DNA from 2 places in the Exiguobacterium sp. SH0S7 genome. Region 1 is predicted to be linked to the other one. Evidence: riboswitches for the same ligand, from Rfam matches in the RefSeq annotation. Region 1 holds a riboswitch; the other holds the start of a gene.
What was found. Region 1 has a riboswitch for S-adenosylmethionine ahead of EVJ22_RS08900 (2,3-diketo-5-methylthiopentyl-1-phosphate enolase). Riboswitches for the same ligand answer to the same signal wherever they lie in the genome.
Positions count from the first base shown of each region.

Region 2: it holds a riboswitch for S-adenosylmethionine, as region 1 does, so the genes downstream of both, EVJ22_RS13015 (Na+/H+ antiporter NhaC family protein) here and EVJ22_RS08900 (2,3-diketo-5-methylthiopentyl-1-phosphate enolase) in region 1, are expected to answer to the same signal.

Region 1 covers NZ_SJVA01000004.1:142,456-147,542, forward strand. The annotation lists gene EVJ22_RS08880 (DUF4188 domain-containing protein) at 1-176, shown strand, start outside; gene EVJ22_RS08885 (1,2-dihydroxy-3-keto-5-methylthiopentene dioxygenase) at 209-742, opposite strand; gene EVJ22_RS08890 (methylthioribulose 1-phosphate dehydratase) at 756-1,373, opposite strand; gene EVJ22_RS08895 (2-hydroxy-3-keto-5-methylthiopentenyl-1-phosphate phosphatase) at 1,370-2,020, opposite strand; gene EVJ22_RS08900 (2,3-diketo-5-methylthiopentyl-1-phosphate enolase) at 2,017-3,171, opposite strand; SAM riboswitch class I at 3,243-3,345, opposite strand; SAM riboswitch class I at 3,551-3,653, shown strand; gene mtnK (S-methyl-5-thioribose kinase) at 3,735-4,889, shown strand; gene mtnA (S-methyl-5-thioribose-1-phosphate isomerase) at 4,886-5,087, shown strand, end outside.
Region 2 covers NZ_SJVA01000012.1:10,178-15,264, reverse strand. The annotation lists gene EVJ22_RS13020 (GGDEF domain-containing protein) at 1-1,424, shown strand, start outside; SAM riboswitch class I at 1,523-1,618, shown strand; gene EVJ22_RS13015 (Na+/H+ antiporter NhaC family protein) at 1,690-2,973, shown strand; gene EVJ22_RS13010 (TVP38/TMEM64 family protein) at 3,010-3,642, opposite strand; gene trhO (oxygen-dependent tRNA uridine(34) hydroxylase TrhO) at 3,866-4,807, shown strand; gene EVJ22_RS13000 (divergent PAP2 family protein) at 4,925-5,087, shown strand, end outside.

The DNA of each region.
Region 1 (5,087 bases):
AAGCGCGGGCGAGTGAGGTGGTCGGGATTTTTCATGAGACGTATGAAGTCAGTAACTATGAGACGATGTACGTCAATCTTCCAACACGCGGACTCGGTAAGGCACTTGGGGATATCGATGTTGTGAAGACGCGAGAATCGGCTAAAGAACGTTTGGCCGAACGGCGGATGAAATAAAGAAACGGACGAGCAATTCGTCCGCTTCTTTATTATGCGTTCACATTCTGTTTCTCGTAGATCGGCACCCAGCCCTCTGTCGTCACGAAGATGCGGACGGCGACGACTTGGCGGTCGTCTTGAAGCGTGAAGTAGTGGCGCGTGTTCACCGGGACCGAAATCAAATCGCCCGGATTGAGCTCGATGTTGAAGTAACCGCGTTCGGCGTCGTCGATGGCGAAGATGCCGTGACCGCTGACGATGAAGCGGACCTCGTCGTCCGTATGATGGTGTTCCTTTTGGAAGTTGACAAGCAGTTCGTCCAAGTTCGGTGTCGCGTCAGACAGCGAGATGACGTCGGCCGTTTGATAGCCGCGGCGCTCTGACACGTCTTGAATCTCGTCACGGAACGTTGCGAGGATGGCTTGCTTGTCTTCGTCCGTCAGTTCGTAGTTTTCTTGAAGCGCGATCGGAAGTTTAGCGATGTCCCACTGCTCGTACAGGATGCCGCGCGATTCTAAAAATACGTTCACTTCAGATTGGTCGACGAGACGTTCTTCAGTTTGTTGGAAATAGACAGTTGCCATAGAAAGTTCCTCCTTATGAATGGACGCCTAAGGCGCGTAGTTTTAACGTGTAGCTGAACAAAAATTCGTATGCTTCTAAATAGCGCTTCGCCGCATCCGGCGTCTCGCCCCAGACCGTGATGCCGTGATTACGGATGAGGACGGCACCGGCGTTTGAATGGACGTGAGGCGCGAAGGCGGCCGCGAGCGTCGGGATGTCGGCATGATTGTCGATGATTGGGACCCGGACGACCGCGTCCTCTTCCCAATACCCGAGTGCCTTGATGATCTCTTGCCCCGTGAAGACGACCTCACCGTTCACGGCGTGGAGCTCGGAGATGACGTTGTTGTCGACTGTGTGCACATGGAGTGAACACGCCGCCGCGGTCTTGTTGAACACCTCGACGTGTAGCAGCGTCTCAGCGGACGGTTTGCCAGTTTGTTCGCCAAGCAAGCGACCGGCCGCGTCGACGAGGACGAAATCGTCCGTGGTCCGTTTTCGTTTATCGCGTCCGCTCGCCGTGACGAGGAAGGTCAGCGGGTCGTCGGAGACACGAATCGCCAAATTGCCACTCGTTCCTGGGAACCAGTCGCGCGCGGCGAGTTCGTCTTTAATGTCGGCGAGTTCAAGCCAACGTGCGGTCACGCTCATACGTGCACCTCCTTCATGTGATGGGTGATGTCGTCGAACGTCTCGAACGGGGCGTAGGCGATGCCTTCCGCTTCACAGAGCGTGATGAGTTGCCCACGGGCGTAGACGAAATCGGCCCGTTTGGCGATCTCGAAGTCGGTCACCGAGTCACCGATGACGATCAAGCGATCAACGGGATCGACGATCGTCCGGGCGATTGTCGGTTTGCAGCAACCACAATCATTCGTACAATGCGCGTCACAGGCGTAGGGCCAGTCGACGCGTACCGTCTCGTCCGAGAAGTCGGCGACGTTACAGTAGATGTGGTCCGGCGCGACGTGGTCTTGCAAGATCGGGTGCACGAAAAAGTCCATGCCGCCGCTGACGACGTCGAACTTCCAAACTTGTTGCCGGACTTCTGCCAAAAACGTCGAGAACCCTGGGCGCAAGGTGATGCGGTCCAGCAAGTAGTCACGGTACGCCGAAGCGTCAGCGCTCGGCAACAGCTGGAACATCTGTCCGACCCCGGAGCGGATCGAGATGTCTTGAGCGAGCACGTCGTCTTTGAGCGCGTGCCATTCGGGCGGTGCGAACGCCCGCATCAAAGCGATGATGTTGTCCTCGGCCGTGATCGTCCCATCGAAGTCACACAAGATGTGAATCGTCATTGTTTTGACCACGCCTTTAGCGCGGACTCGAGCTCGTTCGTCTGGCTCGCCACGCCTAATACTTGCTCAATCGCTTGTCGGAACGCCCGGGCCCCGGCAGCCGCGCCGTCTGGGTGACCGTGGATGCCGCCACCGGCGTTGATGACGACGTCTGTGCCGAAATCACGGATGATGTCCGGGATGAGCCCCGGATGGATGCCGGCCGACGGGACCGGTAGAATCGGCTTCGTCCAGTGCGGCCGAGCACTGCCATCCCGAATCGTGAACGCCTCATCAGGCGGTGTCGCAAGTGAACCGTATGGGGACGGGAACAGCGTCAAGTCGGCCCCCGCGAGGCGGATCAATTTTCCGAGCAAGAGCGAGTGGCTGATCGAGCCGGTCAAGGCCCCGGCGAACGCGGGATGCGCCAAAATCGGGACGTTAATTGTTGGATCGCTCGCGAGTTCGCGGAGTGTGTCGAGCCCGTATGTATAGACGTTGAACAACAGTGCCGTCGCGCCCGCCTCGATCAAGCGGAGCGCTTGGTCACGCAGCCCGAACACCGGACCGCTGAGCGTGATGGCATAGAGCGAACGTTTCCCGGTCGTTTTGAACTGTTCTTGGATGACGGCCGCTCCGATTTTAGCTCGTTCAAGCGACGGAGTGAGCGGGTTGTCGTATAGGATTTCATCATCTTTGACGATGTCGATGCCGCCGGCGAGCTGGTCTCGAAGTTGCTGTTCTAAGAAGCGTAAATCACGGCCGATGATCCCTTTAAAGATGCTCATGACGAGCGGGCGATCATGTACGTCGAGCAACTCACGAACGCCTTGAACACCGAACTTTGCTCCGGGGAATTCAGATGCAAGCGTTTCGGGTAACGTCAAGTCGATCAAGCGTACCGAGTCATCGAGCGATAATTTCCCGAACGTCGTCGTCAAGATGGATGAGAAGTCGGGCGTGACGTTATGGAGCGGATAACGGATTGTGAAGCGGCTCGTTGTTTCCGTATGCGTCGTTGAGACGACCTCGCCCCGATACGCCTTTAATTGTTCTTGCTCTAGGTGAGGCAGTTCCGTCCACGTGCCGACGGTCAGTTCGAGGGCGATTTTCTCGGCGACAGTCGCGACGCGGTCCGTCCGGCTGATTTCATATGTGGCAGTAATACTCATGTTCGTTCCTCCTTCCGGTCAAACAAAAAATGACCCCATGCCGAGGCAAGAGGTCATCATAAAAAAATGAACTCTTATCTCTCAGCTTACGCTGCAAGAATTAGCACCGTGCCCAATCGGGTCGGTTGCTGCGACATCATCGGGCTTGTCCCCTCCGTCTGCTCTTGATAAGAATGTATTTTGAAGTTGTGAAATTTAATTGAATTTTGTCACACAATATCCGGTTCGTCAATTCCTTTTTTTGAGAAAAAAAGTTTGAGTTCGTTGTTACTATATATGCATAAAAAAAGTGACCGTTGCTCCAGCAAATTGCCGTTGACAAAGGTGGGGTCGAGTCCGTAATATTCATCACAACAAGTTCACACAATCGAATACGACACTCTTATCGCGAGTTGGCAGAGGGAATTGGCCCGATGACGCCGCAGCAACCGACCAGTAGGCACGGTGCTACATCCACCAGACATACGTCTGACAGATGAGAGGAACATCCGTTACGGCTGTGCCTCTTTCTCGCGGAGAAAGGGGCTTTTTTTGTGGGGAATATACCGAAAGGGGAAACAGACATGGCTTATCAACCATTTACAGAACAGACAGTCGTCGAGCACGTCAGAACGTTAGGGTTACTCGAAGACGGGGGCATCGCGCATTGTGAGGAGATCGGGGACGGCAACTTGAACCTCGTCTTCCGCATCCGTCAAGGCGAAACGAGCCTCATCGTCAAGCAGGCGCTACCGTATGCGAAAGTCGTCGGCGAGAGTTGGCCGCTCACACTTGAACGGGCGTGGATCGAGCAGCTTGCGTTGCGCGAATTCGCCAGTGTCGTCCCGCGTTTCGTCCCGGTCGTTCTCGGCAGTGATCGGACGCTCGCCTACACGATTTTAGAGGACCTGTCCGACTTTGATATCGTCCGGACGGGCTATTTGGAAGGGAAAGCGTATCCTGAACTCGCCCGTCACATCGGTGAGTTTTTAGGGCAGACGTTGTTTGAGACGTCCGACTATGCGGCCGGCCCAATCGAGAAGAAGCGGAAAGAACGGGATTATTACAACCCGGAACTGTGCGACATCACTGAAAAACTGATCTTCACCGATCCGTACAAAGATGCCGAGTCGAACAACATCGAAACCGCGCTCCGTCAGGACGTCGAAGCGCTTTGGCGTGACCAGAAATTGAAAGTGGAGGTCACGAAACTGAAAGTCGGTTTCGTCACGAAACACGACGCGCTCTTGCACGGGGACTTACATACAGGCAGCATCTTCGCGACGCAACAAGAGACGAAAGTCATCGATCCAGAGTTCGCTTTTTACGGACCGTTCGGCTTTGACATCGGGCAAATCGTCGCCCATTTGACGCTATCGACGTTCCATGACCCACTCAAACGGTTCGAGCGGTTCACCGACGTATTGACGGTATGGGAGACGTTTGAAAAGACGTTCCGGACGAAGTTTGAGACGGCGGTCGAACCGTTCAACACGGACGGGTTCGTCGATGAACTACTTCAAACCATCTTTAGCGACACGATCGGCTATGCCGGATGCGAACTGATTCGCCGCACCATCGGCCTCGCAGGAGTCAATGACCTCGAGACGTTACCGGAAACGGTCCGGCTCGAGCGGAAACGGGAAGCGCTCACGCTCGGCACGACGCTCATTAAACAGCGCCACGATGTCCGGACAATCGATGAATTAGTGACGCTGTTAGCGGGGGTACGCGTATGACAGTCCAAAACATTCGCTTCGAACCGTCCCGGGACGAGCTCGTCATTTTAGACCAAACGTTACTGCCGCATGAGGAGCGGTACGTGACGATCGCGACGCTCGAACAGGCGGAGCACGCCATCGAGACGTTACAAGTCCGAGGCGCGCCGGCCATCGCCTATTTCGGCGCATTCGTGCTCGCGAAAGAAGCGGTCCGCC
Region 2 (5,087 bases), on a different contig from region 1:
ACCAAATTGGACTCCTCGTCTTTCAGTTCGCCAACTTAAAACCGCGCGTCGCGCTCCGCCGCTTCCGGTTCACTTATCCGTGGAACGCGATCACGTCATTTTTAGAAATCGCCATCCCGGCAAGTGTTTACTTGGCACTCGGCGGTGAGACCGGTCTTGGCTTCTATTCGCAGGATTCGTTCGTCCCGCTCCTCGGTCTGATCAGCGCCATCATCTTGAACACGATTGTCCAAAAATATCAAGTCGGCTGGTGGTTCCGCGTCGATATTCCGGTCCGAGATTTTCTGAGTATCGCTTTTTACACGTATATCGTCAGTTTCGTCTTCATCTTTGCCGCGTCGTTCTTCCGTGAGACGAACTTGCTCGTCGTCAGTAGCATCGCGGCCGCCCTCACGTTCTTTATTAAGCGGTTGATGATTCAAAAAGGGCGCCAGGACGCGTTCAAGTCATTGATCGAACAGTACGATGAAGCGAAAGAGGCAGTCTCCCTGTCTCAAAGCGAGGCTCAGGCGATTGAAGTGTTCTTGAGTCAATGTGAGCGCCTCAACCAATATGATAAAGGGTTTGTCGAGTTCGTCCTGTTCGACCGAACGCTCTATTTCGATTTGTTGACGCGACAGCCAATCGACCGTCCGCTCGTCTTCGACTTGATGGATGCGCGCCATCCACACGCCAAGTCTGTCGATTATGAGATGCGTTTCGAATGGGACGCAGCGTTGTCAGATGCGTTTCATGACGACTACCACAGCTTCATCTCGGTCCAGTCAGAAGAGATTGACGGGATCCGCACACGCATCGTCATGATCGGTGAACACGTCTATGGCTATCCGCCCATCATTCAAAACGAGATGGTAAAATTGTTGAAATCATTCAACCGAACGATCAGCCGGTGCCACGAACGCGACCGCCTATACACGGAAAGCCGCACCGATAGCTTGACGCTGCTCGCCAACGCGCGCGCGTTCTACGAGTATGGGATTCAACAAATCTCGGACGGTTCGATGTACCCGATCTCGGTCGCGATGCTCGACATTGACTTCTTTAAAAAAATTAATGACACGCACGGTCACCAAGTCGGAGACAGCGTGCTCCAAGAGTTCGGGCGGCGAATTCGGCAAGTGCTCCGGACCGATGACTTTGCGGCCCGTTACGGGGGCGAGGAGTTCATATTGCTGCTCAATCATTGCGACGTCGACCAAGCCGTCGATATCGCCGAACGGATTCGGCAGAAGATTGAAGATAAGCCGTTCCGTGTCGATGGGGTCGATATTCCCGTGACCGCCTCGATCGGTGTCGATACGATTCAAGCGTTCGGCGACAAACGGCTTGACGATACGATCCGTAACGCTGACCGGGCCCTTTACGTCGGCGGTAAGTACGCCGGTCGTAACCGCGTCGCCCATTACAACTTTTTGACGACATGACTTCCCCCCGCGTCCACTGGCGCAGGGGAATTTCTGTTGACAACCCGATTTGAAACAGGTACGTTAGGAAACGTGTCTAACAACTACATCATGACGACTTTTTATCAAGAGAGACGGAGGGACTGGCCCTTAGATGTCTCGGCAGCGGGTAACCTGTGCCAAATCCAGCGAGCGTTCTGCTCGAAAGATGAAAAGGGTGTCTCTTACAGAGAGAGCCTTTTTCGGAAGGCTCTTTTTTTCTATTCTATTAAATGAGGTGAATCAATTGGAACAACCAACAGCTAACAAATGGGCACTCTTGCCTTTGCTCGTCTTCCTCGTCTTCTTCATCGGAGCAGGTATTTATTATGGCGACTTTTACAAGTTTCCGGTACTGATCGCGGCGTTGATCGCTTTAATTGTCGCTGCGATGATGACGAAAGGAAGCGTCACTCAGACCGTCGAGCGTATCGCACAAGGCGCCGGTAATCCAGGCATCTTGATCATGATATTCATCTTCCTGCTCGCCGGCGCGTTCTCGAGCGTCGCCGGTGCAATCGGTGCGATTGACGCGACGGTCAATGCGGCCTTGACGTTCCTGCCACCGTCACTCTTACTGAGCGGACTGTTCGTCATCGCTGCTTTCATCTCGATGGCGATGGGCACATCGACCGGTACGATTGCCGCGCTTGCCCCGATCGCGCTCGGCATCCATCAAGAGAGCGGGGTCAATATCGCAATCGCGGCCGCGGCCGTTGTCGGCGGGGCCATGTTCGGAGACAACTTGTCGTTCATCTCGGATACGACAATCGCTGCCGTAAGGACACAACGGACGAACATGCGCGACAAGTTCCGGACCAACTTTTGGATCGTGCTCCCGGCCGCAATCATCACGACTGTCCTGTTAGCCGTTCTCTCAAGCGGAGAATCGACGATTGAAGTGGCCGCGTTCGAATGGTACAAATTGATTCCGTATCTCGCCGTCATCGCCCTCGCCTTGACCGGACTGAACGTCATCCTCGTTTTGCTCGGCGGCATCGCGCTCGCTGGCATCATCGGGCTGATTGACGGAAGCTTGGCCGTCACGACTTACGTCACGGCGATGGCCGACGGCATGATGGGGATGGCCGAGATTTCGCTCTTGACGTTATTCATGGGCGGACTCGTCGGGCTCATCTCATATAACGGTGGACTCACCTATTTACGAGACGCACTCACGTCACGGATTGAACGCCGGGCTGGTGCGGAATGGAGCATCGCCGGGCTCGTCAGTGCGACGAACGTCGCGACGGCGAACAATACGATCTCGATTCTCGTAGCAGGCCCGCTTGCCGCGAATATCGCCGATACGTATGACATCGAACGGAAAAAGTCAGCGAGCGTACTCGACATCTTCTCGTGCGGGGTACAAGGACTTCTGCCTTACGGGGCGCAGCTCCTCATCGCCGCCGAGTTGACGAACACGGCGTCACCCGCCCTCGTCCCGTATATGTTCTATCCGTTCCTCCTGTTCATTTGCGGAGGTTTGGCGATCGTCTTCAACTTCCCACGTTTCAAAAAAACCAACTGAGCAAAAATCCTCGAAGGCGGCCGCCTTCGAGGATTTTTATGTTCTCGCTTCACGTTTACGTTTGAGCTCTTCGTTCCGTTTTTTGAAGGCGCGCCGTTTGAGAAGTTCTTCGAGACCCCGGCTAATCGCCCACAATACGAGCAAGAGCAAGCCGAGCATCGACAAGCGGAACGGGCTTTGGATGAACTCTTGCCACTGATCACCGATGACCGAGAAGATGATGACGACGAGCAGTTTCCCGAATCCGGCCGCCAATACGAACGTCCGGAGCGGCATTTGAATCAAGGCGAGTAAGTACGTGATCAAACTGACCGGGATGAACGGCAACGAATATAAGAATCCGAGCGAGATTGGACTCATATGGTTGATGCGATCGAGCCAATAGACACCCTGTTTATGTTTTTCGAGCCAACGCGTCATCGGTTTGCGGAACACGTAACGGACGGCGGCGAACACGAGGAGTGTCCCTGCCAAGCTGCCGATCCACGATAAGAGCACACCGAGCCAGAAGCCATACGTGGCCGCGTTCGCCGAGATGATCAAGACGAGCGGGAGAAACGGGAAAATCGCTTCCAGGAACGGGGCCCCGAGTCCAGCCCAAGGACCTCCCGGCAGTCCTTGGAGCCATTCAATGATGTTCAATATATATTGTTGGAGTGATGTGAGCATTTCAGTTTCCACCTTCGGCTTTCGTTACTACCTTTTACCCGAATTCGTTCAAGAGGACGCATCTCCCTGCTCTCCTCAAAAAAAAATAAAAAGTATTTGCGAAATTTCACTGTGATATCTATCATATAATAATGGACTTGTGGTTGCAGGCAAGTTCATTCGTCGAACGACACAACCCAACGTTCGTTTTCCTGCAAAAAACTGAACACAGGGGAGCAATAACATGGAAACAAAACCAATGCGGGTCTTGCTGTACTATAAGTACGTCAACATCGAAGACCCAGAAACACTAACACAACAACACCTCAAGTACTGTAAAGACCTCGGGATCAAAGGGCGTATCTTGATTTCTTCCGAAGGAATCAACGGAACGTGCTCGGGCACTTGGGAACAAACCGAACAGTACATGAACGATTTGAAAGCCGATCCATACTTCAGCGACATCGAGTTCAAAATCGATGAAGTCGAAGAGCATGCTTTCAAGAAAATTTTTGTCCGTCACAAACAAGAGCTCGTGACGTGGCGCTTTGATGGTGAGTTCGACGTGCCGAAACAACACGGTGCGTATCTCGAACCGGCAGAATGGAAAGAGATGATGAATCGCGACGATGTCGTCATCCTCGACGTTCGTAACAACTACGAGTACGATCTTGGCCATTTCAAAAATGCGATCAAAATCGACGTAGAGGCTTCTCGTTACATGCCAGATTGGCTTGAGGAGAACAAAGACCTCTACGAAGGGAAAACACTTCTCACGTACTGTACCGGAGGCGTCCGTTGCGAGAAATTTACCGCATATATGCGTGACCAAGGTCACGACAACATTTTCCACTTAAAAGGCGGCGTCGCCATGTACGGCAAAGACGAAGCAACACAAGGGGAAAACTGGGACGGCGAGCTTTACGTCTTTGACGAGCGCATCAACGTCCCAGTCAACACGGTCAATCCGTCAGTCGTTTCAACGTGCATGCACTGTGGAACGAAGACGGTCCGTTACGTTAATTGTGCCAACCCGGAGTGCAATGCCCAACACTTCTGTTGTGAAGAGTGTGAACCCAAACAGATGCGTTCATGCTCGAAAGAGTGTCAGGAGCATCCACGCAACCGCTATATCATCGAGAATATTGCGGAACAACTTCAAGAGACTGAAGGCGTCGTCGGGTAACAAAAATCGACCGAATAGCGTCGCGGGCATTTGCCCGCGACGCTATTTTTGACAGAAACTTTACGTCTAGCGCGGCATGGAATCGGGTATAGTGTAGATACTATTGTCAGACAGGAAGTGACTGAATTGCTCTTTAACGAACCGTTACTCGCCGCAATACTGGCCTGGTTTATCGCCCAGGCGGCCAAACTTGTGACCGAACTCATTCGAACACGTGACTTTGAACTTGAAATCATGTTCGCCTCAGGCGGAATGCCAAGCTCCCATACCTCGACCGTCG